Linked DNA regions of Desulforapulum autotrophicum HRM2. The protein of the gene in region 1 interacts with the protein of each later gene in a pairwise test. Links are inferred from orthologs where the notes say so. Each region holds a gene or a part of one and is shown on either strand. Other genes may lie near its edges. The genes, in order: recJ and topB.

Region 1 (15,709 bases):
TTTCCGGATTTAAAGCCGCCATGGGTCAGTATCTTCGTTATGTTCGGGGCAAAAAAATTGAAGATGCCAGTCAAAAGGATCTTTTTAATGCTGTCTCATCTGTGGTGAGAATGCTGCTCATCGATATCACCATGGAGACCGAGGATAGATACACGAAGGCCGATGCCAAAAGAATGCACTACCTTTCCATTGAGTTTCTGCCAGGGCGGTTGCTGTCCAACAACCTGTTGAATCTTGGAATCGAGAAAGAGTGCAGGGATATTCTCAAAACCATGAACATCGACCTTGACGATCTCCTTAACGAGGAGCACGATCCGGCCCTTGGCAATGGGGGCTTAGGCCGCCTTGCCGCCTGTTACCTTGATTCTCTTGCCACCCTTGATATGCCGGGCTTCGGCTATGGCATCAACTATGATTATGGGCTTTTCAAGCAGACCATAATGGCAGGAGAGCAGCGGGAAAACCCAGATTTCTGGCCCAACCGATCGTCACCCTGGTTGCTTGCCCGCTCGGATGTGCGCTGCATGGTTCCCGTATACGGCAGAATTCAGGGAACCGAGGACAGGGAAGGTGAATACAACCCCATGTGGGTGGACTGGAAACTTATCCTTGGACGGGTCCATGACATTCCCATTGCAGGCTTTGGCGGACGAACGGTCAACCGGCTTCGGCTTTTTTCCGCCTGGGCAAGTGAAGATTTTGACATGCAGGTCTTTAACGAGGGGGATTATTTCAGGGCTGTTGAGGAGAAGATACAGTTTGAATCCATCTCAAAGATCCTTTACCCATCGGATTCCATGGCGGCCGGCAGGGAGTTACGGCTTGTGCAGGAATATTTCCTGGTGGCCTGCTCTGTTCAGGATATTATTCGCATTTATTTGAAGGACCATGAAGGGTTTGATCAATTCCCCGACAAGGTGGCCATCCAGCTGAACGACACCCATCCTGCTCTGACCGTGGCTGAACTCATGCGGGTTCTGGTGGATGTTCATGGTCTTGAATGGGACCCGGCCTGGAAAATCACCACGAAAACCCTTGGCTATACTAACCACACCCTTCTACCTGAAGCCCTTGAAACCTGGCCAGTATCGATTCTTAAAAGGGTGATCCCGCGTCATCTCCAGATTATCTATGAAATCAACCGACGGTTTATAGAACTTGTCAAGCAGCGGTTTCCAAACAATACCCGCCTGGTAAAATCCATGTCGATCATCAGGGAGGGGGGTGAGCAGCGGATTTTGATGGCAAACCTTGCCATCATCGGCAGCCATTCCGTGAACGGGGTTGCACGGATTCATTCTGAACTTGTCAAAAACAATCTTGTTCCTGATTTTTACCGGCTCTGGCCTGAACGGTTCAACAACAAGACCAACGGTGTCACCCCCAGACGGTGGATTCTCTCGGCAAATCCCGGCCTTTCAGGACTGATCACTGAGGCCATTGGGGATGGCTGGATTTCTGACCTTGACCAGTTAAAACGGCTTGAACCCCTGGTCCATGACAGTGTGTTTCTTGAGCGATTTGCCCAGGTGAAACGGGCAAACAAGATTGATCTCGCTGAAATTATAGGCGAAACAACCTATGTGGAAGTTGATCCTGACTCTATCTTTGACATTCATGCCAAAAGAATCCATGAATACAAACGCCAGTTTCTCAATGTTTTAAACATTGTTCACACCTATCTGAAAATAAAAGAGGACAAACAAATTCCCGGGGCACCAAGAACTTTTATTTTTGCCGGTAAAGCAGCTCCTGGGTACGTCAATGCAAAGCTTACCATCCGTTTGATCCATGGGGTTGCAGATGTGATAAACAATGATCCTGAAGTAAGTCCCTGGATAAGAGTGGTCTTTATTCCAGATTACAGGGTCTCCCTTGCCGAGGCACTCATTCCTGGGGCGGATGTGAGTGAACAGATCTCGTGTGCAGGCATGGAAGCTTCTGGAACGGGCAATATGAAATTTGCCATGAACGGTGCTTTAACTGTTGGCACCCTTGACGGTGCAACTGTTGAGATAGCCGAGAGGGTCGGCCTGGAAAATCTCTATATTTTTGGTCTCAAGGTCGATGAAATAGCGGCCATGAGAAAACATTACAACCCCAGGGATTACATTGAGAATAATCCAGATCTGATGCGGGTCATGAATGTCATCCGTTCGGATCTCTTCTGTAAAAAAGACCCGGGCATTTTTAAAAGGCTCCATGATGCTGTGGTAGATTTCGGGGATTACTATTTTAACATGGCAGATTTTTCTGCCTACGTTGAAACCCAGAACCAGGTGGTGACAGATTACTGCAATAAAAAGCAATGGGCGGAACGATCTATTTTAAATACGGCAAGGACCGGATATTTTTCAAGTGACAGGGCAATCCGTGAATATGCGGATGATATCTGGAAAATCAAGCCTTTTCCCTGAAGGATCGAGCTCTTTTAATGTGATTTTCAAGAAAATTCTCTTTGCTTGCTTGTTTTCTCAAAGTTTTACTTGCGATTTTCAACCTATAGATGTATTTAATAAATCAATTTGTACGGACTAAATTGCATTCAAAGTATGACGGGGAAACACATGGGAATTCATGAGCGCAAAATTAGAGAAAAAGAAGAACGTCGCAGACAGATAATGGAGGCTGCAAAGCTTGTATTCTCTGCCAAGGGGTTTAACCGGGCAACCATGGAGGAGATTGCAGGCGAGGCTGAGTTGAGTCCGGGCACCCTGTATCTTTATTTTAAAAATAAGGAGGAACTTCACACCTCCCTTTCCATTGATATCCTCAAATACCTCACCCGGCAGATACGGGATTACGTGGATGAAAGAAACATGAGTCCCGAGGCAAAAATTTATGCCCTGCGGGACGCCTTTATCAATGTCTACGAGTATGATGCCATGGTGTTGATCAACCTGTTTCACCTCCAGGCCGGGGAAACCCTGAAGAATTTGTCCGGCGAGGTTCTGCAGCAGATCAAGGAGGCATCTGGAGATGCATTGGGGGCTATCACCTCCATCGTGCAGGAAGGCATTGATCAGGGTGTGTTTGTTGACAAACATCCGGTTGCCCTTGCTGATATCATCTGGGCGACCTATTCGGGCGTAGTTCTCTGGGTGGACAGCAAGCGTCTGCTCAACAATGAAAAAGATTTTGTAAAGCAGACCCTTGAGACAGCCTTTGACCTTATTGTTGCGGGTTTGAGAAATCTATGACTCCTTGCAGAGTCTATGGATGGTCTGGGCATGCCAGTCACCCCTTCCTGAGAAGGTCGGTATGCCCTTGTCCATGAGAGCCTGGGCAATTTCTGCAAAGGTTGACCGCTTTTTACGCATGTCGCGGATTATCTCAATCACCTCATCCTTGGTGTGATGGGTTCCAGAGGCATAGCTCGTTGTTCCCTTTTGAATGGGTTTTGATTGACTTGCAGCGTCCAGGGTAGGCACAACCCTATCCATCAGAATCTGATTGAGATTCTCAAAAAAAGTACCGACAGACTCGTGCTGTTTGATCTGTGCCTGTATGAGACTCTCCTGATTCTCTGCCATTCGCTCCAGGCTTGCTGCCATGGTGGCAATACTTTCTTTTATGATGGGCAGGTATTCTGTTGTTTCATCGGTCTCCTTGTATTGGCTTTGGGGGGGGAATGGACCCCTCCGGTCAGTCATTTTTCTACGCTCGCTTCCCAAGCCGTATCGATCTCCGATCTCCTTTCTGGTAGGTCCGGAAGGTCTTGGGGGTGCCCCCCGATGCGTGCTTCTCAGGTTTTTTAAAAAATCGCTCATATTTCCTCCTGAACTATCTGTTTAAATAACCCCGTGTGTAGATTTTAAAATATTGGCTTGTTCTTGATTGAATTTCTTTTAGTGGATTGATAAAGATTCATGGGGTTAAGCATATTCTTTTAAAGAATCGCATACAGATACTTTACAGCACTTATTTGATAAGTCAATAAGGAAATGGCGAAAATGAGCTAAAAAGGCGTGTTTGAAAGGAGGATACCGGGGGAGATAAAACAGAGGATGACCTGGGATGGTGTTGCCGTAAGAACTGGTTCTGCACGGTTAAACAGGCCATCCCGAAGGTGATCCCGGTGAAAATCCTAGCGGGATTTTTCCATGAGAGCGGCCGTCTCTTTTTGTATGCAAAAGTAAATATCCTCATCGCTGCCAAAAATATCAATGACATCCTTGTGGTTGATGAGGGTCTCCACAATGTAGGCGGTAAGGTATAGACTTACCACGTTGGGGCTTGCCACAAGGGTTCGGAACGGGGCGATTTTAAAATCAATGTCAAACACCTCTGCCCTGCACAGGGTTTCAAGGCATTTTGCAATCTGTTCCTGGATGGCATTTTTACTGACTGTTTCCACAAGCCCTGTCTCCACAAGCCGCATGGAGACCTTGTTACTGAAGGATTCAATATTGTCCCTTACAGCACTTATGGCACGGTCTCTTTCCCGTGTTTTGGAGGATTCAATTTTCGAAAGCAGCTTTGATTCCCGGTTTCCTACACTGAATGACTTGCCCATGGAATATCCTTCTATATATCTGCGTTAAATGATTGGTTCGTTCTATTCATGCTCATTGACACTTATCTTTTTATTTATAAGCTAAAATTCGATAGTGTTTCAAGATAAAAATCATGATGCCTCAATAATAATTTGCGGAGAAAACCTGCCGTTAAAACGGTTCATTCGTATTCGGAATGCAATTTGTTCAAAGTGGTCGGGCAGACAATCCAAATCATCAATGTTGAAATGGACGGCACTGATGCAAGGGCCGGAAGCGTTAGTTTGTTTTGCAAGTTCCATCTTTCTGTGGCGCATTCCGATGATGGTCGAATGGGTTACTTTTATATCTTTGCAGTAGAACAGTGGCTCGGGATTGCCCATTCCAAAAGGTCTCAAACTGTCAATGGCCTCAATAAGCTCCTTTGTGACTGTATCGATCTCAAGGGCGCAATCAAGTTCCAGAATCCGTTTTCGGGGTTCTCCATGAACAATGGATCTTATGGTATTCTCAAAGTGATGGGAAAACGCAGCCATATTTTTTTCCTGGATTGTGAGCCCGGCTGCCATGGCATGGCCCCCGAATCGTTCAAGAAAGTCACTGCATTGCCCAAGGGCACTGTGGATGTTGATGTTGTTGATGCTTCTGCAGGATCCTGTGGCAGGTGAGTTTGCCGTGGATATGAGCACGACTGGGCAGACGTATTTTCGGGAAATCTTTGATGCAACAATGCCGAGAACCCCAGGGTGCCACGACGAATCCCACATCACCAGGGCATCTTTACAGGGTGCGCCGTTTTGTCGTGAAATCCGCCGTTCAATGTCGGCAACTATGCTTTGTTCTGTCTGCTGGCGCTTTTTGTTGAGCTGGTCCAGGAGGTCTGCCTTTTGTTCGGCTCCCCTGGGGTCCCTTGAGCACAGAAGGTCAATGCAGATCCTGGCGTGGGCCATTCTTCCCGCGGCGTTGATCCGTGGCGCGATCCTGAAGGCAATGTCATCCGAGTCAATAAGGGCCACATCGATCCTTGCGACGTCAAAAAGGGCAGATAGCCCGGGTCGTTTCCCCCTTCGCATCACCTCTATGCCGGCAATGGTTAGGACCCTGTTCTCAGCGGTCAGGGGTACCATATCGGCAATGGTTCCAAGGGCCACAAGGTCGCAACTTGCCAGCAGGTTGGGCTCTGTGAACCGCTGCCACATTCCTCTTTTGCGCATTTCCATTCTCAGGGCAATAACAAGGTAAAAGGCGACCCCCACTCCGGCAAGGTGGTCAAGACCTGAATGGCAGCACTTTTGTTTGGGGTTCACAATGGCAAGGGCCCGTGGGGCGGGGTCCGGCACCTCGTGGTGGTCGGTAACAATGACGTCAATATCCTCCAGGCGTGCAAGGTCAACGGCTTCAAAGCTGTCAGAACCGCAGTCCACTGTGACGATAAGATCGATCTGCTGTTCGGTTGCCATGGCAATGTGCTCAACCTTGAGCCCATATCCCTCTTTGCTTCTGTGGGGGATATACCAGGAAATTTCTCCATTGACATGGGTCAGAAAATCGTTGAGAACAGCTGTTGCAGTGATTCCGTCTGCATCAAAATCGCCAAAAATAAGTATTCGTTCATTGTTTTCAATGGCCAGGATAATCCGTTCCACGGCCCTGTCCATATCCTTGAGGGAAAAGGGACTGGTAAGGGTTTCCATGGTTGGAGTAAGGAAGGCCAGTGCGGCTTCCGGGGTTTTTACACCCCTATTTGCAAGAAGGGTTGCAACAATTCGATGGCATCCCAGGGCCTTTTCAAGTCCTGCAACAGTGGCTGAGTTCGATTTTTTTTCTTTCCACTCTGTTTCCATACCCATCCAATAAAATTTTAACCATATATTAGGACGTGGGAAAATGTCAAATTATTCTATACCCGATCGATTCTTTCTGCTGGAATTGCAACATCCTTTAAATTACGGGTTGAAAGATGTTCTCCAAAGATGATATAGATAAAGGTTGTAATTTATTAATTCAAAGGGGCTTTGAATGCAGACCGTTCATAAATTGTACCGGATGGAAAAGAGCAGGATCGGGTTTCTCAAGTTTATCTTTGAGGGATATGACAATCTTGCCGTTTTGACCACCCTTGATTCAACCGCAGGTCTTGTTCGGCTTGCCATCTCCCCCGGCTGTTCTTCCGAGGCGTTTGCCGTGATGGAAGATTTGAAAAAGGATATCATGATCAGTGACGTTTAAAGAAAAGATCCATACGGAAAATCCCAAGGGATATGCCTACATATACACCATCGGGTGTCAGATGAATACCTATGATACTGAAAGGCTTTTTTTCATACTCGGCGGCCTTGGATATGTGAAGACCAATGATCTGCACAGGGCTGACATCATTGTCTGCAATACCTGTTCGATCCGTGAGAAGGCCCAGGAAAAGGCCTTCAGCTTTCTGGGCCGGGTGCCTCCCCTGAAAAAAGCAAAGCCCCATTTGATAACCATCATGACCGGGTGCGTGGCCCAGCAGGAAGCGGAAGAGGTATTCAAGCGCAACGCCTGCATTGATATTGTTCTCGGGACCCAGGCCTTTTCCCGGCTGGGAGGCCATATTATGAACGTCCTCAATGGCAGGGGGCAGATCACGGACGTTGAAGATTCACCGGCCATTTACGAGGCCATGCCTGATTTTTCATTTATTGACAACGATAAGGTGTCACGGTTTGTCACCATCATGCAGGGGTGTGACAATTTCTGCACCTATTGCGTGGTCCCCTATGTAAGGGGACGGGAGCGAAGCCGTACCCCGGAGAGCATTGTTGAGGAGATCAGTATTCTTGCCGATGCCGGGGTAAAAGAGGTGACCCTGCTCGGTCAGAATGTCAACTCCTACGGCCAAAAAGAGCAGATTTGTTCTTTTTCGGATCTGCTCGAACAGATTTCCCGGGTTTCAGGCATTGAAAGAATTCGATTTGCCACCTCCCATCCCAAGGATCTTTCAGACGATTTGATTTATGCCATCAGGGATATTGACAAGGTGTGCAATCAGCTTCACCTTCCTGTTCAGTCTGGATCAAATCGGATATTGAAAAAAATGAACCGTGGGTATACAAAGGAACAATATCTTGAACGGGTTGGAAAACTCAGGAAAAATTGTCCGTCAATTGCCCTTTCTTCAGACATGATTATTGGGTTTCCCTCTGAAACCCGGGCTGATTTTGACGAAACAATGGACCTTGTGCGACGGGTTGAGTTTGACGGCATATTTGCCTTTGCCTACTCGGACAGGCCCCAGGCACCTGCCTCAAAATTTTCAGATGGGGTCGAAGATGCTGAAAAGATGGAGCGACTCAACGAGCTCATCCAATTCCAGGACGAGATGACCCATCAAAAGAACCAGGCCCTGGTCGGTGCCTGGGAGCAGGTCCTTGTGGAGGGACTAAGTCAGAAAAAGAGACACGATGAGGGTGAAAATCCGTCTGATTTTCCCCAGATGACGGGTAGAACCGAATCGGGAAAAATTGTCCATTTTTATGGAAACAATGTTTGTCCTGGAGAGATCCTGGATGTCAAAATAAAGTATGCCTACCCCCATTCCCTGTGGGCAGTGCAAGGGAGATAAATAGATGAAGACCCAAGGAAAAAGCAGGCGGATCGGCAGGAACGCTCCCTGTCCCTGCGGAAGCGGAAAAAAGTATAAAAACTGCTGCATGGACAAGGATCAGGTGCTGACCCTGAAAGAGTCCTACAAACGCAGGTACGGCATTATTCTCAAAGAGCCCAACCAGATCGAAGGCATCCGTAAGTCTGGAGTTCTTCTTTTGTCTATCATGGACAAGGTTGCCGCCATGATTGCCCCGGGCATCACCACGGACGAAATCAATACCCTGGTTGAGGACGAAACCAGAAAGGGTGGGGCCATTGCCGCTCCCCTCAACTATCGTGGATTTCCAAAGAGTGTTTGCGTATCGGTCAATGAGGTTATCTGCCATGGCATTCCCGGGGATCGGGTGCTCAGGGACGGGGATATCGTGAATGTGGACATCACCCCCATCCTCGACGGCTATTATGCCGATGCAAACAAGACCTTTTTCGTCGGTACCCCGGGACCTGATGCAAAAAAGGTGGTATCTGTTGCCCTGGAGTGTTTAAGGCGATCCATTGATACTGTACGGCCGGGTTCCCATCTGGGCGATATCGGCTATGCCATTCAGACCCATGCCGAATCCCAGGGATGCTCGGTCGTTCGCGAGTTTGTCGGCCACGGCGTGGGTCTTGATTTCCATGAACATCCCCAGGTGCTCCATTTCGGCCGAAAGAACCAGGGTATCGAACTTGTGCCGGGCATGGTCTTTACCATTGAACCCATGATCAACCTTGGGGCAAGGGATCTGCATATCCTTGATGACAATTGGACGGCAGTAACCAACGACGGTTCCCTGTCGGCCCAGTTTGAGCAGACCATTGTTGTCACTGAAACCGGTTGGGAAAGCCTTACGCCTTACTAGTGCGATTGACATTTGCTTGGGTTTGGTGGATTTGTTGCGATTGATGGACCAAAAGGCAAGTAATTTAGTTTAAATTATAAAACCTGGCCCCTTAGCACTTGACTTTTTTGATTTCAGGTAGTTATTAAAAGCAGCTGACTATCCTTATAATAGTTGCGATAACTAATATAACCCATGCGGCCCAAGTGCCGCGGATGACAAAAAGAGGGGTGTTAAATGAGTGCTTTGTTGATCATGGTCGCATCATTTGCCGGTTATCTGTTGATGTACAAGCTCTATGGACGGTTTATTGGCGAAAAAATTTTTAAGCTGTCTGGGACTTCGTCTGCGCCTTCAGTTTCCATGGAGGACGGGATTGACTATGTTCCCACCAACAAGGAGGTGATCTTCGGTCATCATTTTACCTCCATCGCAGGCACTGGACCCATTGTGGGACCCGCGGTTGCCATCATATGGGGGTGGGTCCCGGCCCTTATCTGGGTGTTTGTGGGCAGCATTTTCATGGGTGCTGTCCATGATTTTGGTTCGCTGATCATTTCCATGCGTAACCAGGGTAAATCCATTGCCGATTACACTGCCAAATATGTCAATAACCGAACCAAATTCCTCTTTTTTATCCTGGTGTTCCTGGAATTATGGATTGTGATAGCCATTTTCGGCCTTGTCATTGCCGTTGTATTTGCCATGTACCCTGCAGCCGTCCTGCCCGTATGGTTTGAAATCCCCATTGCCGTCTACCTTGGCTATCTGATCTATCAAAAGGGAAAGGGCATTGTCCTCTGGTCGATCATTGCCGTGGTTGCCATGTATGTGACCGTTGCCATAGGGGCCTACCTGCCTATTACGATGCCCGACGTGGCCGGAATTCCAGCCACGGGCGTATGGACCATCCTTCTTTTGATCTATGCCTTTATTGCATCAACCCTGCCCGTGACCACCCTTCTCCAGCCCAGGGATTTCATCAATTCACACCAACTCCTTGTGGCCATGGCATTATTGATTGCAGGCGTATTTGCCTCGGCATTCTCCGGAAATCTTGAAATCGTTGCCCCGGCAGTCCAGATGTCACCTGCCCAGGCTCCACCCATGTGGCCCTTTTTGTTTATCACCATTGCCTGCGGCGCCATCTCTGGATTTCACTCCCTGGTATCCAGCGGTACCTCGTCCAAGCAGGTGAGAAGCGAGACAGACTCGCTGTTTGTGGGGTATGGTTCCATGCTCATGGAAGGATCCCTTGCCACCCTTGTAATCATTGCTGTAGCCGCCGGCATCGGCATGGGGTATACCACCAAAACCGGTGAGACCCTCACGGGAATCGCCGCCTGGTCAACCCATTATTCGTCCTGGGCTGCAGCCGCAGGTCTGGGTTCTAAAGTTGCCGCCTTTGTCAATGGCGCAGCCAACATGATTGCTGCAACCGGTATCTCTTTTAAAATTGCCCTGGTGGTAATGGGTGTGTTTGTGGCATCCTTTGCAGGAACAACCCTTGACACGGCAACACGGATCCAGCGTTACATCATTTCCGAACTTTTCACCAGCGTCCGCATGGATTTTCTCACGGGTAAATATATCGCCACTTTTATCGCAGTTATAACGGCCCTGGCCCTTGCCTTTGCAACGGGTGCCGGCGGCAAAGGCGCCTTAAAACTGTGGCCTCTTTTTGGCGCAGTCAACCAGACCCTGGCGGCCCTGGCCTTGATCATCATCACGGTTTATCTCAAGGGCAGGGGCGGAATCAAGTGGGTTGTCGCTGGAATACCTTCTGTTTTCATGGTATTCATGACCATCTGGGCATTGGTTCTCAACCAGACAAAATTTGGTACCCAGCACAATCTGCTTCTCCAGACGGTCAACGCCATCATTCTTGTTATTGCCGTGTGGATTTCCATTGAGGGCACCCTGAAGTTTTTCAGCATCAACGGTGAAATTGAGGATCTGGAAACCGAGGATCTGGAATTAACGTCGGTTGATGGCGATGCCAGTTAAATGACACAGGTTGATGGATTGAAGAAAACCTACTACCTTATGACAGGTCCGGCCCTGGCCGGGCTTGTTGTTTCCGGGATGGCCAGGACAAAGGAAATTATCCCTTTGTGGCATATGGAGAAAGGGGGTCAGGTTTTGTTGCTGGTCATTTGTGCCGTGACTTGTTTTGCCGCTCCCTTGATGATGAGAACCCTGTTTGCCCATTCCCTCAAGGATCGCCATGGCGCCCAGGCGGACCGATTTTTCAAGTTTCAACAGCGCCTGTTGCTGGTATCCCAGTTGACCCCTTGGTGGACTATGTTTGTCGTGGTGGCGGAGTTCGAAAAATTCCATGGTTCTGCAATTATTCTCATGGGGCTCTACGCGGTTTATTACTACTATCCTTCCCAAAGGCGTATCGCCTTTGATCAAAGAATTTTCAGGGTGAAATGAGATGAAAATACCGTTTAAAGACCTTGTCTTGAAAGCGAAAAAAAACCTTGTCTCAATTTATAAAATTGCAGACGAGGTGGCAAGGGGCAAGGCCGTTGATGCCATTGAGGCAGAGCTTGAAGAGCTTGAGCACGTTTTTGCCCTTCTTGTCCAGGGAGCCTTTGTGGGCATTCCTTCCCCTCCCATGCAGATTTCCCTGTCACTTTTACCCCTCATGGAAAGAGAGATTCTCCTGATGACCGAAAAGATAGACACGGCCAACGAACCCTTGTCCCATCTTTTTTCCACCTTTGACGTATCATGATGGTGTCCTGTGAATAAAACCTCACTTGTGTTTTACATGGGCAAGGGTGGAACCGGCAAATCAACGGTTTCGGCCATCTCTGCCATGGTGCTGGCAAGGGTCGGGAAAAAGGTGATGGTGGCAAGCTTTGATGCGGCCCACAACCTTTCAGATATTTTTAAGACACGCCTGGGCCACACGCCCCGGGCGATCTTGCCGGGACTGCTTGCCGCCGAGATTGACCGTGAACGTATGATTCAGCTTTTTTTAAAGGAAACAAGGGATTCCCTGAAAAGAAACTATTCCTATCTCACGGCCTTTAACCTTGACGGGTATTTCAATGTTTTAAAATTTTCCCCGGGCCTTGAGGAACACGCCCTTGTCCGGGCCTTGACCGAGATCATGCAGGGCTTTCCCGACCTTGATTACCTCATCATTGATATGCCTCCAACGGCCATTTCCGTGAAATTTTTTCTCCTGCCGACCCTTTCCCGGATCTGGATCCAGGAGCTTGAAAAGCTGCGAAACGAGATCAACAAAAAAAAGAAGATCGTTTCAACAGTTCGTTATGGGAACAAAGAACATGGGCGGGATAAGATCCTGAATCGCATCATGACCCTTAAACAGGAGTACATGGACCTTGAAGCCTTGTTTCGGAATCCTGCCACCACAACCCTTTCCGTGGTGCTGAACAATGACAGTCTTTCAATTTCCGAAACAGAGCGCATCGTCAGTGATCTTGGCAAAAACAACATCCCAGTCAAGAGTGTTGTGTGGAACAGGGTTGATGACACCAGGGGCTTGCCCGGGTTTTCCATTGCCGGTTCAAGGCCGCTGTCTCTACCCAGTTCGGCGGACTCCCTCACCGGGATTGACACCCTGAATCAATTTGTTGATTCCTGGGAAGTTGACGCATCCACCCTTGTTGAAAGGGTAACCGGGTCAAAATTGCTGTAACCTTTTTTTATATGTAACACCTCCAAAACACAGCAAACAAAGGCGTTTCATCTTTCGTTGTTGCCAGAGCAGATCCCTCTCTCCGGCCGTGCCGGTTTTTATATGAAACTCGTTTCGACCGGCAGGCGGGAACGGGTGTTACCCTTCTCTCATTCTCGCAGACCGTCCATGGCCTGCTCCGAGGAAAATGGCAACTCCTTGGGCGTCCATGCCCACCGTTGCCATTTAACCCGTTCAGAGTAACACCCGTTCCCGCCTACCTACTACCTCACATTCCGCACCATAGAGTATAAATCTCCACCATTTTTTTGGGGTATTGATTATCCGCCGGGAGTTGTGAATATTTGAGACTTCAGGCCCAACGCCTTTAAATATTCTAATTGCTTCGTGGATAAGGGTCTGTTCAGTCGTCTGTGATTCCCGATTTTTAAAATCATCAGATACTGAAAACTTATCATCAGCATAAACGAGGTGGGTTTGAAAGTTCTTCTTTTATTCCAGCCGGGAAGATCCTTGTTCTCTTTTTTCGCATATCGTCTCATGTTATATTCGATAAGACGCCAGATCAAAAGAGACAGGAGAAGAACAAGGGCCAGCACCTCTATACGTTCAGCTTTTTTTAGAAAAATCGAATTCACGATCGGTGTGTTCTTTATGAAACCAAAGTTTTGCTCGATCCCATATTGATCTTTGTACGTCCGGAGGATATCGTAGGAACTGTATCCTTTCTGGCCGTCCCTGTCCACATTGCACAACAGGACAAAACATCCAGTTTCTTTTTTGAGATTTTCCACAGCATCGGTCTCGGCCAATTCACAAGAGATACTGTACATCATTTTGTCCAATGCCCGGGAGCCGTCTTTTTTGGGCCGTCCCCGTTTATATTTCGGGATTTCAACAACCTGGGTGACGGGTTTATAAAAAACATGTTTTGCTTCGCTCATCTCTATAGCAGCTTTCTCAGCATCCGCATGGCAGAAGAACTCCTGCTTTGACAAGATTTTGATTCTTTTCGAAAGTTCTGTATGCTCATTCTTCAGCTCTCGATCAATTCGATTTTGCCGTCTTTTATCGTGGGCGCTTGAATGAACCACAACCGCCCTGTATGATCGACCATACAAGATCGCTTCCGATTCACATGCTTTATACACAGCGGCCGGTCGGTTTTGGGTTTCCGTGGTATCAGACAATTTCCCAAGATCAGTCCAATTGTCCTCAACGATGCTTTTTTGGATCAGGCGGGAACACTCCTTGTAGGTTGCAGGCAGACGGCTGATAAACCGAATTCCGTCTCCGATCTTTTCCATGTTTTTTCGGGTAACCATTGCGGAATCAGCAATGTAAATAAATCCTTCTTTCTTGATTCCATTTTCCGCCATGTATTTTGATATGGATGAAAGCACCTCGTTGTTGATGGTTTTGTCTGATGCATTTCCATCTTCAGTTTGACCAAATACCGGAATGGTGCGATCAACACAGAGCATTTTAACCAAGAACTGCTTCAAATCAGGCCTGTGGTCCTTGCTGTGGCCGTAGGTGATCGTCATGGTCTTACTGTTATCGGCATCTTTGGAATACAAAGGGTAGTCCCCCTGGACAGTTACCGAGGTTGTATCAAAACTTACATGGCTACGGTCTATGTTGAAATAATCTAAGGCTCGTAGGGAAATCTCTGAAAAAACCTTCATTGCACCGTATTCGTATATCCTGTCCAATACACGTCCAACGGTATAATCAGAAAATTTTCGGGGGTCTGTCTTTTTTCCCAAAAGAAGCTCGGTGTCCTGATTTTTAAAAAATGTATTCAGTCTGTACAAGGGGCTTCTTCCGGTCAAGGTATCGAGTACCATTCCAAGAATAACTGTCCCGGCATCAATCCCCATTTCAGTGGGGACCAGGGTGTTTATTATATCAATTATCCCTATTTTCCGGGCATATGAAGAAATGATTGGAAGATGTTGAACGGTAAACCCATCTATTTCTGGTAATTCTTTCATGCATTGCCTCAATGTATTGTTTTTCATTTTGGCAAATTATAATAAAACAAATTAGAAAAATCTAGGGTAAATTACATTCAGTAAATAAAAATTATTTATCTTAGGGCGATTTGAATAACTTACTTTTATCATGTAGAAAAACAGTCATCAAAAAATAGTCCTTTTTTTCTGTTGGGGGTGTCGAATGTGAGCTACTACTGTCGAGTTTTGTGCTTTGTTGTGTCCGCCCGGAGATGGGGAGAGGCACCACCTGTTTTAGGCCTCTTTTTCAAGTTGTGGAAATTTGACAATGGGGATGAGGGTGATGAGCGGCACAAAGGCGGTCCAGAACAGGACGGTCTCAATGGAGTAGATATCGGCAAGCTTGCCCACCAGGGGTGAGAAAAGACCGCCAAGGCCGTAGGCAAGCCCCATCATCAGGCTTGAAACCATGGATCTTCCTTTGGGCGCAAGCCTCTGGGCCATGAGCACCCCCAGGGGCATGGTTGCCAGGGCAAAAAAACCGCCGATGAACGCGCCGGCATAGACAAAGGCCCCCGGCATAAAGAGGTAGGCCAGCAGTGCCGGGGTCATGAGCAGATGGGTGACAAAGAAAATCCGTTTGAAACCCATGCTGTCCGACAGGGAGCCTGAAAGAAGGCCGCTCACTGTACCGGCAAGAATAAACAGGGAAACGATAAACCCCACCGAGATGAGATCATATCCTTTCTGCACCAGAAAAATTGGCATAAACGTTATAAACGACTGGCCTGCAACGGCCCTGAGTACCATGACGATCCAGATCAAGGAAATGGGTTTCCAAACATGGCCCAGGCTTTCGTTGAGCGAACCCCAGAAACCTGAATTCTGCATTCCTTCGCTCACGGGCATGGGGATGGCCCGGAGGCAGAAGAGAATGCTCATCAATCCCAATACCATTGTCCAGGGCATGGCCTCAAGGCTGAATCGACCCACATACCAGGAGATGAACACGGGGCCGATGGCAAAGGACAGGGTACCACCTGTGTTGAATATGGACATGCACAACCCCCTTCTCGGGCCGGAATAAAGGGGAAGCATGCCCGTGACCGA
Region 2 (15,931 bases), 510 kb from region 1 along the record:
ACAGATATGGAAATCAAAAAAGCATTTACCCTGTTTCACTCGGGCAAAGAGAAAAAGGGAACCGGACTGGGCCTGTTTATTGCCGACAAAGTCGTCTCCCAGCACGGGGGAACCATTCAGGTGGAATCAACCCCCAATCAAGGCACCACATTCACCATCAGCCTGCCCCTTGAAATAAATTGATGGGTAGAAAACAAACATGAACATCACCTGGCAGTGGCGACAATTCAACGAAATTTCAGGCCTTGAACTGCATGAGATCCTGGCTGAACGGCAACGGGTCTTTGTTGTGGAACAGGCATGTGCATACCTGGATGCCGATGAGCTGGACATGAACGCCTGGCACCTTTCGGGCCGTTTCAGCAACGGCTGTCTTGCAGCCTATGCCCGGATTGTCCAACCGGGAACACGTTACCGAATACCGGCTCTTGGACGGATACTCACCCCGAAGGCCTTCCGATCAATGGGTCTGGGACGTCGGCTGGTGCAAACCTGCATCGAAAAATGTATCTGTGAGTATCCGGGCATGGATATTTTCATATCTGCCCAAACCTACCTCATGGATTTTTATCAAGGCTTTGGTTTTACAACAATGGGTTTATCCTATGACGATGAGGGCATAGAACATGTCGATATGATCCTCAGGGCTCAGGCCAGGACTGTTAACAGGTGTTTTGTTGAAAAAGCGACTTAAACTTTTATCCGGTGCCGTTATCGCCTTTTTAATCTTCCTTGCCCTGGCAGCCTTGTTAACGGGCATCCTGGTTGCAACCCCCAGTGGGCAGAATTATTTACTCGGGTGGGTCAATGACCGGATTCCCGGATCAATCAGCCTTGGGGCAGTGAACTTTTCTTTCACAGAAAAAACCGTTGAGATCCAGGGGATTGAACTAAATAGTCCTGCCATGGAAAAGGTCGCAACCCTTGAAAAGATGCTGATCCGTCTTGACCTGTCGCAGCTGTTTGACCATACAATCATTCTCAAGCAGGTTCAAATTTCAGCCCCCCGTTTTTACCTCAATCAAAACAACAACGCTGAATTAAACCTCATTACCTGTTTCATCGATCCAGACGACCACGCAGAATCTTCCCCCCCGCCAGCGTCGCCGGGTCCATTGCCCGTAAACATCATTGTTGAACAATTCCTCGTTGAAAAGGGCAGTCTGGACTTTGCCCTTGAATCAGAAAACCTCCTGGCCAAAACAGAAGATATCTTTCTGTCTGGATCTGGAGACCTTGCAGCCGGCAGGGCCCGGATCTCATTTCTAGCCCATGACTGCTCTCTGTCCTTGAACCATAAGGAAAGGTTCAGGGCAGACAGAATCGCCCTTAAACTTGCACTTGAAAACGGTGCCCTGTCAGATATCGATCTGTCTGTTGTTTCAGACCCTGGGACCCTTGAGATTATGGGATCCGTGGTTGATCTTTTTCAAACCCCCAGGGCCGATCTTGCCGTGAATCTGGTGGCAGACCTTGGAAAAATATCAACGGCCATTGTCCCCCCCATTGCCATGGAGGGGACACTAAAGACAACCGCAACCCTCACCGGCACACTTAACGACCCAGGGATAAGCCTTTCAGTCACCTCAGACGGCGGCAAGGTAATGTCTGTCCCATTTAAACGGACAGACCTCAAATGTCACCTTAAAAACCGTGTGCTATCCCTGGAACAATTCACCTCCACCATTGACGGCAGCAAGGTATCAGCATCCGCCACTTCAGATCTGAACCGGGCCTTTCCCGACGGATTTACAGGCGTCCCCCTGTTTGAAAAAATCCGAGCAAGCCTTGACCTTACCGCAACCAATGCAGGGTATCAGGATTTTCCAAGGGGGGATACACGGATGGTTCTTGCTTTTTCAGATGATCGCCTTGAAATCAAGCGGTTTGACCTTAACGTTCTTGACTCCAATCTGACCCTTAAGGGATACGTCAAGCCCCTGGGAAAAGGGCGTCTTCTCCCCCCAGAACAGATAGAAACCGATATTTCGTTTGCTTCAACCCGGATCATCCTTGAAAATTTCCTTGAACGTTTTCTTCCGGAAAAGATCATTGAAAGAGGCATCGCCAGGGGTAAATTTACCGTAAAGGGTTCAATCAAGGGCGCCCTTGGCAATCCAGCAATGGTTTTAAACCTTGACGGACGAGATATCCAGCCCCTGGGACCGCCACAACCCCCAGGGGAGAACCAGGAAGGCAAAGAACACCTCCAGGTCCAGGCTCAGGTTCAACCGGTTCAGGCTCAGGTTCAATTACAGATTAAAGAGCGGTTGCTGACACTTGAGAATGTCCTGGTAACCCTGGAGGGCGGTCAGGTATCAGGACAAGGAAAGATTGATCTCACCCAGGCCCTTCCCCAGGGATTTTTTGGAAACCTCGCTGTTGATAAAATATCCGCAGACCTGAAACTTTCAGCAGACCATTTTGAACCGCAACCCCTTCTTTCGCAATTTGATATAGCGGATGTTCACGGTAAGTTTTCCTTTGACGCTATGTTCACGGGCAGCCTGGACCATCCCAGGGCCACCTTACACCTGACGGCCGACGGTGCCGGGTACAAAGATTATCCCAGGGCAGATGCAGCCATGGACCTTGTCTTTTCAAATGATTACCTTGACATCAAAAAATTATCCCTGAACAATCCAGACACCAACCTCTTTACAGAGGGCCGGGTCCGGCTCATGGACAACGGCAGTTTGCTTGCCCTTGAAAAAATATCAGGAGACCTGAAGGTAAAGGCAGACCGCTTTAATCTGCACCCCTTCCTGAAACAATTTAATATCCCGGATATCCATGGCAAATATGCCTTTGACGCAATGCTCACGGGCAGCCTGGACCACCCCGGGGCAACCGTTCACCTGGTGGCAACAGATGCCGGATACAAAGATTATCCCAGGGCAGATGCAGCCATGGACCTTGTCTTTTCAGATGATTACCTTGACATCAAAAATTTTTCCCTTGCCAATCCAGATTCCGACCTCACCCTTGCGGGCCGTATCCGGCTCATGGAAGACGGCAGTTTACTTGCCCTTGAAAAAATGGCCTTTGAGTCGGATATGACCGTCACGCAATCGGATCTTCGTCCCTATTTGGATCCTGCCGGGACAGGGGATGTCAAGGGCAGCATGAAGGCAACGGTCCAGGCAAAGGGGAGCCTCGAACAAAAGATCAAAATCAATGCCACGGGAACCATACCTGCCCGAACCATACAACTCTTTACCCGGGAAATTAACAATGTTGAGGGAGAGGTTGCCATTCAGATTGATGCCCTCGTGGACAAAGAGATCCAGAAGAGCGCTGTCACAGGACGGGTTGAACTTGTCAACATCGCCATGGTTGTTGATGAAACCGGGCAGAAACTTCACGATATCAGCGGACTAATCCTTGCCGACCGGGAAAAGATCCAGATACAAAACATAACGGGGATGATTGATACCGGGCATTTTACCCTGTCGGGTGACATGGGGCTTATGGATTTTGTACCGGACAGGTTTAACTTCCAACTCAAGGGCAAGGACCTGCCCGTTGTGTTGCCGGACAGGATGAACACCCTGTTCCAGACAGACCTTGTCCTCAACGGCAATTTAAAAAAAGCCTCCCTGGAAGGAGCCATCACCCTTTCCTCGGGAGAATGGAACGCTGATTTCAACCTGGAGAAAACAGCCCTTGAAAAAATCCTGGGATCCGTCCAGAATCGTTCAACCACCCAGGAAGACAAATCAGACAATCTTGTCAATGCCATTAAACTGAACATCCTTGTCCGGGCAGACGCCCCCTTTTCCATCAGCAACAACCTTGCCGATCTCTGGGTGACTCCCCACCTCAAGATCGGCGGGACCATTGGAGGTCCTGCGGTCACGGGCCGGGCGACCCTTACTCCCGGAACCATCACCTATAATGCCAAGGAATTTGAACTCACCAAGGGAATTGTGGATTTTATTGATCCCTATGGGATCGCGCCCGTGCTTGACATCCAGGCAGAGCACCAAATTCAAGACCGGCAAATTATTCTGAAATTAACCGGCCCACCGGACAACCTGATCCTGACACTTTCATCTGTACCCCAGGAACAATACGGGGATATTCTATCCCTTCTTTTAACCGGAAAGACCACAACCGAGTTGATCAACTCAGAAGGGGGAACATCCACATCACCCGCCTCCCTTGTTGCTGGATTAGCGGCCTCTTCCCTTGCCGAGAGACTCAAAAAAAACGTGGGCATAGATACCCTTGAGGTTGGCGTTGGACAGAGCAGTACAAGTTCGTCCCTCAGTGATATTAACCTCACCGTCGGCAAGGAGATCACCGACAAAATCACCGTCACCTACGGCATGGAGGCAAAGGAGGGAGAAATGATCCAGAAGACATCCACGGACTATAAACTATCGGACAGATTCACCCTATCCGGATTTCAAAACACCGAAGGTCACTATGGGGCTGAGATCAGGTATCGTCTGGAGTTTCAATGAAACTGTGCCTTCCAGGTCTAATTTGCCTTTGTCTGTTCGTATTTTCAGGTATCACCCCCTGTTTCCCAGCAGACAACCCCAGGGATCCAGCGCCCTGCATTGAACTGAAACAGCTGGATATTTCAGGCAACAAACAGTTCTCAACCCTGCGCCTCAAGCTGAGAACCAAACTGTGGTCAACCACCCTTGTGCCCTTTGCAAAGACCTGCCTTAACCTTGACTGGCTGAGAAAAGACAAACAGGATCTTGTTTCATTCTATCGTAAAAAGGGATTTGCCGATGCCTCAATCACCCATGAAATCGTCACCCGGAACAATGGCCAGGCCCTTTGCCTGATCATTGATGAAGGCCTTGAATACCGGATAGAGATAAAGGGGGCTGTTTTTTTTCACCCCCGGCAGCTCAAAGGGGAGATACCCGTCTTTGAACGGGGCAACCTCCAGGATGCCGGCCTTAGAAAAGGGGTCATCAACATTCGAAAACGCTACCATGAAAAAGGATTCAAGGATGTCACCGTCACCTTTACCAAGGAAAAAACAACCATAAAAGGCAGAACCTACTGGGATGTCATTTTCACCATCAACGAAAAAACACGAATGCGGGTGGCATCCATCACCATTGACGGTAACCGCAGCATTTCAACCGATGCCATCCACAAAGAAATGGGCCTGTCTGAAAAGGGCTTTTTAAAAAATGACGGTTTCAGTCAACATCAACTTGACGATGATCTCAAGGCCATCAAACGTCTCTACCTGGCCAATGGATTTAAAAATGCCTCGGTCAAAAGCGACCTCACCTTTGAAGACAATGAATCCATTAAAGGGCAGCCGGGGATTGATGTACATATCAAAATCATTGTCAATGAACACGATCCAATTCTGGTAAAAGAGGTCTCCATCAGGGGTCTTGGTACGCTTCTGGATGAAGGCGATACAGTCCGCACCCTGACGCTTAAACCGGGTGTACCCTTCAGGGAATACATGGTAAAGAGTGATGAAAACAGTATTGCCACCCTTGTTTCACACAAGGGGTACCCCCACGTACGTGTCAAGACAGAGATAACAACAACGAGCGACACGGCTGTTAACCTTTTGTTCACCGTTGACCCGGGACCCCTTGTTCGCGTGGGAGAGATCCGGTATACCGGCAATACCCGGCTCAAAGAACGGACGATGCAGGATCTTCTGAAAATCAAAACCAATGACCCTTTTTCACTTCAAGACATCGTTGATGCAGAAAAACGATTAAGGAAAATAGGGGCCATCCAGACGGTCCGGATCCAGGCCGGTGACCTAAAAGAGAAAAAATCAACGGCTGACCTTGAGGTGATCGTCAAAGAAAGAAAGCCCTACTATGTTGAGACAGCCCTTGGCCATGACACGGAACGGCTGTTTTATTTCAACGCCCAGACCGGTGACAACAACAGTTTTGGCAGGGACATTGACTCCTGGATAAAGGCCGAAGTCAGCGGCATCGGATTTGAAGGTGAAACAGGAATCAAAGATCCTTTTTTCCTGAAATCTGATATGACAGCATCCCTAACCCTGTTTGTCCAGAAAAAAGAAGAATTGAACTACGATTTTGGTGTCAAAGCATGGGGCATTTCAAGCAATCTCACAAAACCGATTCTTCCCCACCTCAACGCAGGCCTGTCACTGACCTATGAAAACCGCACCAGGTTTGGCGATGAAGAAGATTACAATCTGGCAACGGATCCAGGGGATGAGTACGATACCCGTAATATTCTTAAAACCTCCCTGGCCCTGGCATATGACACCCGGGATTCCGTGGTCCGGCCAAGGACTGGAATGTTTACCTCGCTGACAACGGATATTTACACGGGGTTTAACAGTGACCTTGACGATTTTATTAAATACGCCCTTGATGTGAGGCAATACCTGACCCCCATGAAACGGGTCACCTTTGCCCTTCGCACCCGCCTTGGTTACATCCAGCCCATTTCAGCCCCTGAGGCCATTGCAGAGGATCGGCTTTTCTTTCTCGGCGGTACCTCGGACGTAAGGGGTTTCAAGGAGAACCTCCTTGCCCATGACCTTGACATGGAGCCTGTGGGGGGAATGTCCGTGGTTTCAGCAAGCCTGGAATCCCGAATTTCCCTGACTGAAAAACTGGAATGGATCATGTTCCTGGACGGCGGCAGGCTTGGTGAAACAACCGGTACTGCCGTTGAACAGGGATTTCGAACATCGTTGGGCGGCGGTTTCAGCTATGGCACGGTGATCGGCCCCATCAGCCTTCTTTACGGCTACAAACTCAATCAGGACGAATACGAGAGTCCGGGCCAGATCCACTTCTCGTTTGGTTACACATTTTAGGCCACCAGACCTTTACAAACCAAACCCGAAATGATACTGATTATATAAAATTATCCATCCGGGGAACAAGATAAAAGGAGTGGGGGATGAAAACAAAAAAAGTATCCACCCTTAAAAAAGGGTCAACTCCAGCCGAAAAAAGAGAGACCGAACGCAGGCAAGAGGCAGCTAAAGGCTACACCTACATCACCACTGTGGGCTGGATCTGCCGTAGAGAACGAGCCCGAAGAAAAAACGATTCCTTCATGTTTTGATAGCAGCGTATCGATTCACTGTTCCAACCATTCACATTCGCCATCCACGATCTCTGGCTCCTGCAGCAATAAATTTCAACAATGAAGACCGTACCATGGGTGCACCTCAAACACAGAGTGCGCCGTTTAACTTTCCATTAATTAAAACGATCAACTTTCCAAGGCCCGAGCCCCGCTGGTCCACAGTTCAAAAGCTGCGGCAAGGATGGCTTCACGGAAAAGGAGCTGAAAAATGCGACCCATGCTAAAATTAGTCCTGGTGCTGGCAATGGGGGTATTGACCCAGGCCTGCGGTATAACCCCGGTGGAACCGTTCAGAAATGATCCCCTGATCGGACAACTGATCAATACAGCCACAGGGGAAATCCTGGAGATGGATACCCTGGTGGACGACTTGCTCCAGGCAGACGTGATCTATCTTGGGGAGAAACATGATAATCCAGAGCATCACAGGCTCCAGCGCCGAATTATCCAGGCCCTGATAGCAAAGGGCAAGCATCCCCAGCTGGGGTTTGAATTTTTTTCAACAGGTGACACCCCCCTTTTACTGGATTTTGTAGATTCCCATCGGGCAAAACACTCGGATGTTGTTGAAAAAAAGGTGGGAACCATGCTCAGGAAACAGCTGGGGTGGGACACCAAATCAGACGCCCTCTGGTCCTATTACCTTGAGCTGGTATGCCTTGCAAAAAAAGAGGCCCTTGTGGCTGCGGGACTGGATCTGTCAGACGCCCAAAAGCGGCGTATCACACGAAAAGGATGGGACAAGCTCACAAAGATTGAAAAGCAATCAATCTTTTCCACCCACCTTGATGACAAGAACTACCAGGATTACATGTACGATCTCTTTGCCAAAGTTCACTGCGGCATGAAAAATCCCAGGATGCAGTCACGCCTCTTTGACACCTGGGTCGCCCGGAACGATACCATGGCACACACCATTACCGAGCTCCATGACACCCAGCCAGACAGGCCCGTGGTGGTTATCATCGGCGGTGGCCACACCGAACATAACCTCGGGGTGGTTGACCGGGTGCGCCACCTCAAACCCGGCATATCCCAGGTTAATGTAGGGTTTGTCGAGATAACCCGCACCCCTTCACCGGTTCATGATTACCTTGCCCCCCTGGAACTTGAAGGGTATGCGCCCTCCCCTGCCCATGATTATATCTGGTTTACCCAGCGGGTAAGTTACCAGGACCCCTGCGAACGCTACAAACGAATGCTTGAGAAAAGCCGGCTCCACAAACGAGAGTAGAAAAAGGAACCATCAGAATGCCGGGGAGAGGCTTAAAGGTGCTATGTTATCGCAGGCAAAGAACCTTGAATCCCTGGCCTTCACCCTGGGGTTCAACCTCGATGGCAACCCCCTGGCCTGGGGCCTTGACCATCTTCATGCTTGCCTTGAACTTGTCGCCGTTGCTGTTTTTCAACACATAGGGCCGGGTCTTTTTGCCCGCAATAAGGGTCTCCAAGTTTTGAAGGGTCAGCGTTTTACCTGCGATTTCCTTCCAGATCACAAATCGGCAATCCCCATGTTCCGGCCGCCAGTTGGAACATCCAAATCCCCGGTTGCCTTCGATAATGGTTCCGTTGCAAAGGGGACAGCGCATGGTTTCTGCGCCCTGGGTGGGTTCACTTCCGGGTGCTGACAGTGACTCTGGGCCCCTGGGCTCCGACCTGACCCGTTCAACAGTCGAGATGCTTCTCCTTGGGTCGGGGCTGGCTTGCCCATTGTTTGAGGATGCTTTTCCCTGATTGTTGAAATCAAAGGTAACCTTCCAGTGTCCGTTCTCGTTGACAATTTTAAGGGAGGCGGAGAATCGTTTTTTCTTCTTGGAGATAAATCCCTTGAACGGACCGGACTTACGGTATTGCAACAGGTTTGTTGCCATTTTGGCGGAAATGCTTTTGCCGGCGATTCTCTTGAAGATCACAAACTCACATCCCCTGTCCTCACAGGAAAAAGCCTTGGGGTTTTCCCGGACCGCCTTGCCGCAGGCGGGACAGATACCGATCACCGCTGCCTGGGGTTGTTCGGCCTTGAACAGCTTCACGTTGAGCCCTGCTGATTTCAGTTCTGCCACGGCATTGGTAACAAAGGCCTTGATATGATCCAGAAACCGAATATCCGACCCTTCTCCAAGGGCAATGGTATTGAGTTGCATCTCCCACCGGGCCGTCTCCTCGGGAGAGGTCAAGACCGAAGAGATCGGGCATTTTCTCAGCTGGGTGACCAGATACCCCCCCTTGTCCGTGGCAAGAAGTCGTTTGCCTGCCCGCTGAACATATCCCCTGGATATAAGGGTTTCAATGATCTGCGCCCTTGTGGACTGGGTGCCGATTCCGATATCTCCCCGATAGAGGCGCTTGATCTCTTCTTCAGCCACATACCGACCCGGATTTGTCATGTCCTTGAGGAGCAGGGAATCTGAATAATCGGGGGGCGGGCTGGTCTGTTTCTCTTCCCGTTCGATCTTTTCGACAGCGCCCTCGTCCCCCTCCACCAGGGGCGGAATGATTTCAGCTTCAGCCTTGTCACGGATACCTGTACCATAGACCCGCTGCCATCCGGGATCCAGGATCACTTTACCCCGGGTCTGAAAGGTCTCCTTTGCAAACAAGGTCACCACCCGGGTGCTTTCAAACCGGCAATCCGGATGAAATGCCGCAGCAAACCGCCGCACCACCAGGTCAAATAAAAGCTTCTCATCCCGGCTGGCCGCCTCAGAAATGGGCTTGAACGGTATCAGTGCATGGTGGTCAGTGAGCTTTGCATCGTTGAACACCCGCCGGTTGGAAAGGCTCACCCGCTTGGGGTCCACAAAGGCGAACAGGTCAGGACAGGCCTGCTCAAGTTTTCCCAACACAGTGTTAACAAGACCAAGGCTGGCGGTGCCAAGGACCTTTGAATCAGTTCGGGGATAGGAGAGGCACTTTCTGTCCTGGTACAGGGCCTGGGCAATGGCCAGGGTCTTTTTGGCCGGAAATCCAAACCGATTGTTGGCCTCCTGCTGAAGGTCGGTCAAAGAAAAAAGCAGCGGAGGTGGCTCTTGCTTTGTCTCTTTTTTCATGGAGACCACAACACCGGGGGCCTTCTCAGCCTGGAACCGCTCCAAAAGTGCGTCCGCCTGGGGCTTGTCCGTAATCCGGGTCTCTTTCTCCTTGAACCAGCGCCCGGTCCAGCGCCCCTTGTCACCGGAAAACAGCACCTTGAAATTCCAATAGGTCTCGGGAATAAAGTGCTCCCGCTCGTTCCGCCGGTCCACAAGCATGGCCAGCACCGCCGTCTGCACACGGCCCACTGAAAAAAGATCGCCAAGCCTCACGGTCATTAAGCGGGTCAGGTTCATGCCCACCAGCCAGTCCGATACCTGGCGGTAATACCCGGCACGCCACAGGCGATCGTAGTCCGTTATGGGCTTGAGCTGATTCATGGTGTCCCTGACCACCTTGGGCACCAGGGCCTGGCTGGTCCAGAAACGCATGATCCGTTCCTTGTCCCTAAAGCCCGACTCAAGCAGGATGGTCCGGGCAATAACCTCCCCCTCCCGTCCCGCATCCGTTGCAATGATAATCCGGTCAAATTGCCGCTGGGTTAAAAGGGCCTTGATGGTCCGAAACTGCTGCAGGGTTCTTGTGATGGGCTTGTATCGAAATCGTTCGGGAATAAGGGGCAAGGTCTCCACCCGCCATTTTTTGAGGCCTGCATCATAATCATCCGGCTCAAACAGCTCCACCAGGTGACCCACGGCCCAGGTGATCACATGGGCATCCCCCTCAAAATAGCCGTCCTTTTTATTCTTCACTCCCAGGGCCTTGGCAAAATCCGAGGCCACGGAGAATTTTTCTGTCAATATCAATTCTGTCATGGTCTATTCTTACGCCATTTTCATGATTTTTGCTACAGATTAACCGGGGATAAATCGAGTCAATGCCTTAAGGCAGGCGACTCTTGTCTCCAGTCGCTGTGAATCCGGGTGTATCTGCCCAAACAACAAAGGGTTCGTGGATTCGATGCGAAGCAGATACCGGTGGGCTCCGACTTCATATAGCCAATGCCTCAGGAAATGATGAGAGGATTCGTTTTAACACTCCGTGGAGGCAGGAGATACAGATCCCTAATTTGTGGTGGGCACATTTTTTCCCCGGGCAAGCTCAATTCCCATGAGCATCTCCCGCCGTGTAATCATGCATGCCCCGCAATGAATAACCAAGCTGGAGTAGCCTATATTATCAGGATAGTCCCTTTTGATGTAGACGTCAATTTGAGGAGATAGCTCCAGGTAATCTTTTATCCATGCAGGGATCTTGATTCTTCCAATTTCATCCTCCACGGGATGATGGGAACAGGCTCCCTGAAAAGAATCCAGTCTTCAGGCCCCAGGGTATCAAGGGCTGTCACACCAGCCACCTGTTCGAGCATGTCCCCCTTAAATCGTGAAAGTATACTTCTCAGATGATTCCCTTGGTTCAGATAAAAGCCCTTGTCGCAGAACATATTTTGTTTAAAAAACCATACGCCGCAAAATAAAAAGACGAGACCATTTGATTCCCCCCCCACGGGGTGGTAAAAGAAAACCTATAACGGGTGTCTTTTCTACACGGTCTCCAGACAGACCACCCAGCCCACTTGGCCTGCACCGGGTTACCGTTTTGGAAATCTTTGGGCATCGATTAAAAGTTGGCCCCATGGAAGCCATTGATGGAACACCTGTGGTCTCCATAAAGCCTGTGCTCCATGGCACAATGGAATATTAAGGAGGAAAATAAATGGATTTTGGAATTCAAGGAAAAGTTGCCCTGGTGACGGCATCAACCCGTGGATTGGGCCGCGGCTGTGCAGAACAGCTGGCCAGCGAACACTGCAAATTAGCCATCTGCTCCCGCAATCCGACCGAGGCAACCCAGGTTGCCCGTGAACTTTCACAAAAAACCGGGACCCAGGTCGTCGGTTTCGGGGCTGATATGGGCAATGCCGAGGAGATTAACCGCCTGATTCAAGAGGTTCAAGCCTCCCTGGGAGATCCTGATATCCTGGTGACAAATGCAGGCGGACCACCACCCGGAACCTTTGCAACCACACCTTTGGATGCCTATGAAAAAGCACTTGGGCTGAATTTAATGAGCGCGGTGCATCTGATCCACGGCCTGACCCCGGCCATGGTATCAAAAGGATGGGGAAGAATCATTGCCATTACTTCCATCTCAGTGAAACAGCCCATCGGCAACCTGCTGCTCTCCAATATGGCCCGCACCGGGCTGACCGGTTTTCTGAAAACCATTGCAACTGAACTTGCACCCTCAGGCATCACGGTCAATGCCCTTCTTCCAGGCACCCACAGAACATCCCGCATCGATCAGCTGGCACAGCACCGGGCGGATCAGGAAAACAGGCCTGTGGCAGAAATAATCCAGGAGATGAAGGACGCAAACCCCTGCAAAACCATTGGAGATCCATTGGATTTTGGTGCTGCCGCTGTTTTTCTGGCAAGTGTTCAGGCGCGCTATATTACAGGACAAAACCTGCTAATAGACGGTGGAAATTATCGTGGACTGATCTAAGGCCCACTCAAAAATAACTTTACATTTTGGAGGCCAATTCATCCAGCCCTGACGCGTTGTAAAAATTCGGCGTATTCCTGATATGCCTGCATTTTCACGCCTTGCAGGGCAGGCGACTTGACCCCCAAAATTGGTAATTTATTTTTGAGTGAACCCTAAGGCCCCATCAACCAGGTTTTCTGCTGCCTTGGTACCACCATAATTGACAACCTTATGATACATAGAACCTAAAAATTGCATATCCAACCAACTACCGCTTGCAAGTTTTAGGTAGAACTTTCAGGTAAAATTAAAACCAGCAGATAAACAGTCAGGATGGCTTACAACAGCGGCATCTGAGGCATGTTTTTCATGATCTGTCGCTGTCGCATTTTCAAATACTGGGTGGGGTGCTTGACAGACCATTTGTGCGGGTTCGGCAAAATAGCCGTCATCAGCGCCGCCTGATTCGATGTGAGGTGTCTGGCGCTTTTTGAATAGTATTTTTGAGCGGCTGCTTCAGCGCCAGTGACGTTGGTTCCCCAATCCACAGTATTTAAATACATTTCAAAAATTCGCCGTTTGTCCCAGAACAGTTCAATCAAGACCGTGTAATAGGCCTCAGCCAATTTTCTAAACACGCTTCTACTGGATAACAAAAACACGCTTCTGGCAGTCTGCATGCTGATGGTACTGGCTCCCCTGAGTTTCCCATGGCGGATTAAATTTGATACAGCATTTTTTATTTCCGTGACATCAAATCCGTTGTGGGATAAAAACCGCTGATCTTCAGCGGCAATGACTGCTCTTCTCAGGTGCGGCGAAACAGCTTTGATGTCTTTCCAGACATAACGGGGACGTTTGTCCGGGGTGTTTTTAATGATGGCTTCTGCCCATTCCCATGCCACATCAGGGGTAAATGGCGGGTTGATGTATTTAAGTGCCAGAACCTGCACGATGGTAAAGCAAAACAGGCATAAGATCATCTTAACGATAGTTTTCCAGATCCAGGTGCGTATGCGGTTAATTCTCTTCATTTCACCTGGGGTTCTACGTTTAAACCGGATGATTGTCAATTCCAAAACAGGACCCAAATCCAACGTTTATTTTTTTAAAACCCCTCCAATAGCTATTCAGAGGATTTTTTTTCGTGGCGGGAGCTTATTTTGAAGGAGGCTTATCTTTTTTGTCGCCGTCCCTCTGGTCGGGGTAAATTTTAGACATAGCTATCCGATCAAAGGAAAACCCATAACCACTGGACTGATTTGGGCACTCAAATATCCAGTGGATTAAAGTATAAGTCTGATAAACTTTTTGGTTGATACGGACAGTACAATCCCGGTTTAATTGTTCAGGGACCAGTCATAATCAAGGTAATTGATCTTGGTTATAACAGAATTGGATTCCAGGGCATCCTTTAAATTACCAGAGGCATAGGCACGTATAAATTTCAGTGGGTTATCATCAAAATCCCCTTTAAACCATTTAAAAATCTTACTGATGGAGATCTGGGATCCCTTGATGATAAAATTGTTCTCAGCGTTAATAAATGCTCTTGCCTGCTGGTCAAGCTGCGCTTCCAGGCGATCGGGTTCGTAGGGCTCATTGTGAAGAGGTGGGCAGCTTTTAGATGCACAATTGATGGCAAAATGTACCCTTGGATCTTTGAAATCGGGACGTAAAATATCGTGTTCGATCATATCCAGAGAAATTTTTTTATCCTGCAACCGGATGAATTGGATATCCCATGGGCTTGAAAGAAATCCGCCAAGATCCTTAATGGAACCAAGGTCCGGGTATCTGGTAAGGATCAGCTTTATGGTAAAAGCATTGTAGGCATTGATGTAAAAGGCAAATTGAGCGGTTTTAGAAAGAGAAGCAATGTCGGTATTGCTGAGTATCTCGAGATACTGATCCAACAGAAGTTCGTCTGTTTTTAAACCATCATAATTGACCCGGCCGGCAATCACATGCTTTTTTAATAGTGTGGCATATATTTGATTGTCGACACTTCCAGTTGCCATCACAGGCGTTTTCAAGGCAGAGAAGACCAGAATAAAAGCCATTAGAAAAATCACAACCAGATTTGTTTTTTTCAGCATAAATGCCCCTTTCGTTTGTACGGTTATTTTTCTACGTTAAAGGATGTGCATAATTTCTTTTAATTCAATCCTATGATGCCTAAAAGTTTTATCACTCATGAAAATCTTACATCTGATCAGTCAGTCTCTGAATTTTACTGGCAGTAGTAAATTTGTTCATCAATTGATCGCTTAAAGCACGGCAAAGGGACATGAGAATTTTTTAGTGGCCGATGTTCAGGCCGATTTTACGTTGCGTGAATCCCTTGTGTATCCTTTGCAGTTAGTTGGTTCTGGTACGGATCTGAATGCAGTGAAAGCCAATGGACTTGCAAGGATGGCTGCACTGACAGGTTAGGGCCATTGCAGATGTCAAGAATCTCGTTAGGATTACCGGTGATATTCAGATCGGCAGATTGTCGATGTTATCATCTCTACAAATTTTTTTTAAGGTTGTTCAACGCATGGATCAGTGCTTTTCTGTGGGCGGCAATCCGTCGTCTTAAAGGCCAGGCGGTGGGCGTCTCGGTTGTAATCGAATGTTGAGTATAATTTTTTTTGAGCATATACCAATCCAGAGTGCCGTTGAATTCGGACTGCGCCGGGTAATCAGGGGCGTTGGGAGAAATGGATGTGATCAGTCCGTTGCGGCATTCGGCGTCGTATACCAACTGGCGCTTTGTGATGGGATAGCCTGCGGTGTGGAGGGCTTTCAGGATCGCCGGGCCGAGAACCGGCCGCCCGCTGGGGGTGGTTTCGTACATATAGAATCCGGCCGGAATATCCTCGACCAAAAAAGCCTTGCCCCGGGGCATATAGGTGTCGGTTTCATGCAGGTCAACCGCCAGACGGTAGGGGCCAGAAAACTGGTGCAGCAAATCCTTGACAGCGGCGATTTCCGGCACCCCGGTATCATTGTCGAAAGATCGATTCAGGTCGGTTGCTTGGCTGCCGTAACGTACACAACGGGTAAAGCCATAGGGATTGAGGCAGGGCAGAATCATAAAAGAAAAATGCCCCAGATACCTGGCGAGGTCCCGGTGCATAAATTCCAGGAGGGCATAAACCCCGGCCGGCTCTTCGCCGTGAATGCCGGCCGAAAGGATGATGCGGGGAAGATCTCTGGAGTGATTAAGGGTGAGGACCGCGTATATGGGATAAACCCCGGCATCGGTCGTGACCCGTCCAGCATTGATGAGGCGATGCCTGGATGCAAATTTTTTAAACGGCTGAACGACCTCGCGACT

What was found.
Region 2: the proteins of recJ (region 1) and topB interact in binary tests that used the Escherichia coli proteins (3 or more experiments, as listed by UniProt). The link is inferred for Desulforapulum autotrophicum HRM2 from one-to-one orthologs.

Annotation. Positions count from the first base shown.
Region 1 is NC_012108.1:2,441,661-2,457,369, forward strand. Bases 3,988-6,916 are described here. They hold recJ (single-stranded-DNA-specific exonuclease RecJ), read right to left. Parts: upstream 6,347-6,916; coding sequence 4,628-6,346; downstream 3,988-4,627. Other genes in these bases: HRM2_RS10730 (hypothetical protein), read right to left, coding at 4,088-4,516; HRM2_RS10740 (DUF4911 domain-containing protein), read left to right, coding at 6,516-6,725; miaB (tRNA (N6-isopentenyl adenosine(37)-C2)-methylthiotransferase MiaB), read left to right, coding at 6,715-6,916. Also shown: HRM2_RS10715 (glycogen/starch/alpha-glucan phosphorylase), read left to right, coding at 1-2,417; HRM2_RS10720 (TetR/AcrR family transcriptional regulator), read left to right, coding at 2,568-3,200; HRM2_RS10725 (hypothetical protein), read right to left, coding at 3,195-3,770; more of miaB, read left to right, coding at 6,917-8,097; map (type I methionyl aminopeptidase), read left to right, coding at 8,102-8,983; HRM2_RS10755 (carbon starvation CstA family protein), read left to right, coding at 9,200-10,969; HRM2_RS10760 (hypothetical protein), read left to right, coding at 10,970-11,401; HRM2_RS10765 (hypothetical protein), read left to right, coding at 11,403-11,705; HRM2_RS10770 (ArsA family ATPase), read left to right, coding at 11,715-12,641; HRM2_RS10775 (IS1634 family transposase), read right to left, coding at 12,962-14,638; HRM2_RS10780 (MFS transporter), read right to left, coding at 14,894-15,709. UniProt on the Escherichia coli protein: Single-stranded-DNA-specific exonuclease.
Region 2 is NC_012108.1:2,950,954-2,966,884, forward strand. Bases 8,148-11,298 are described here. They hold topB (type IA DNA topoisomerase), read right to left. Parts: upstream 10,932-11,298; coding sequence 8,364-10,931; downstream 8,148-8,363. Other genes in these bases: HRM2_RS12875 (ChaN family lipoprotein), read left to right, coding at 8,148-8,317; HRM2_RS27095 (hypothetical protein), read right to left, coding at 11,181-11,298. Outside these bases: HRM2_RS12855 (response regulator), read left to right, coding at 1-183; HRM2_RS12860 (GNAT family N-acetyltransferase), read left to right, coding at 200-694; HRM2_RS12865 (translocation/assembly module TamB domain-containing protein), read left to right, coding at 678-4,469; HRM2_RS12870 (POTRA domain-containing protein), read left to right, coding at 4,466-6,805; HRM2_RS27090 (hypothetical protein), read left to right, coding at 6,892-7,059; more of HRM2_RS12875, read left to right, coding at 7,292-8,147; more of HRM2_RS27095, read right to left, coding at 11,299-11,396; HRM2_RS27670 (hypothetical protein), read right to left, coding at 11,354-11,560; HRM2_RS28335 (TrmO family methyltransferase domain-containing protein), read left to right, coding at 11,608-11,820; HRM2_RS12885 (SDR family oxidoreductase), read left to right, coding at 11,833-12,624; mtgA (monofunctional biosynthetic peptidoglycan transglycosylase), read right to left, coding at 12,945-13,640; HRM2_RS12895 (DUF547 domain-containing protein), read right to left, coding at 13,947-14,705; HRM2_RS12900 (cysteine peptidase family C39 domain-containing protein), read right to left, coding at 15,119-15,931.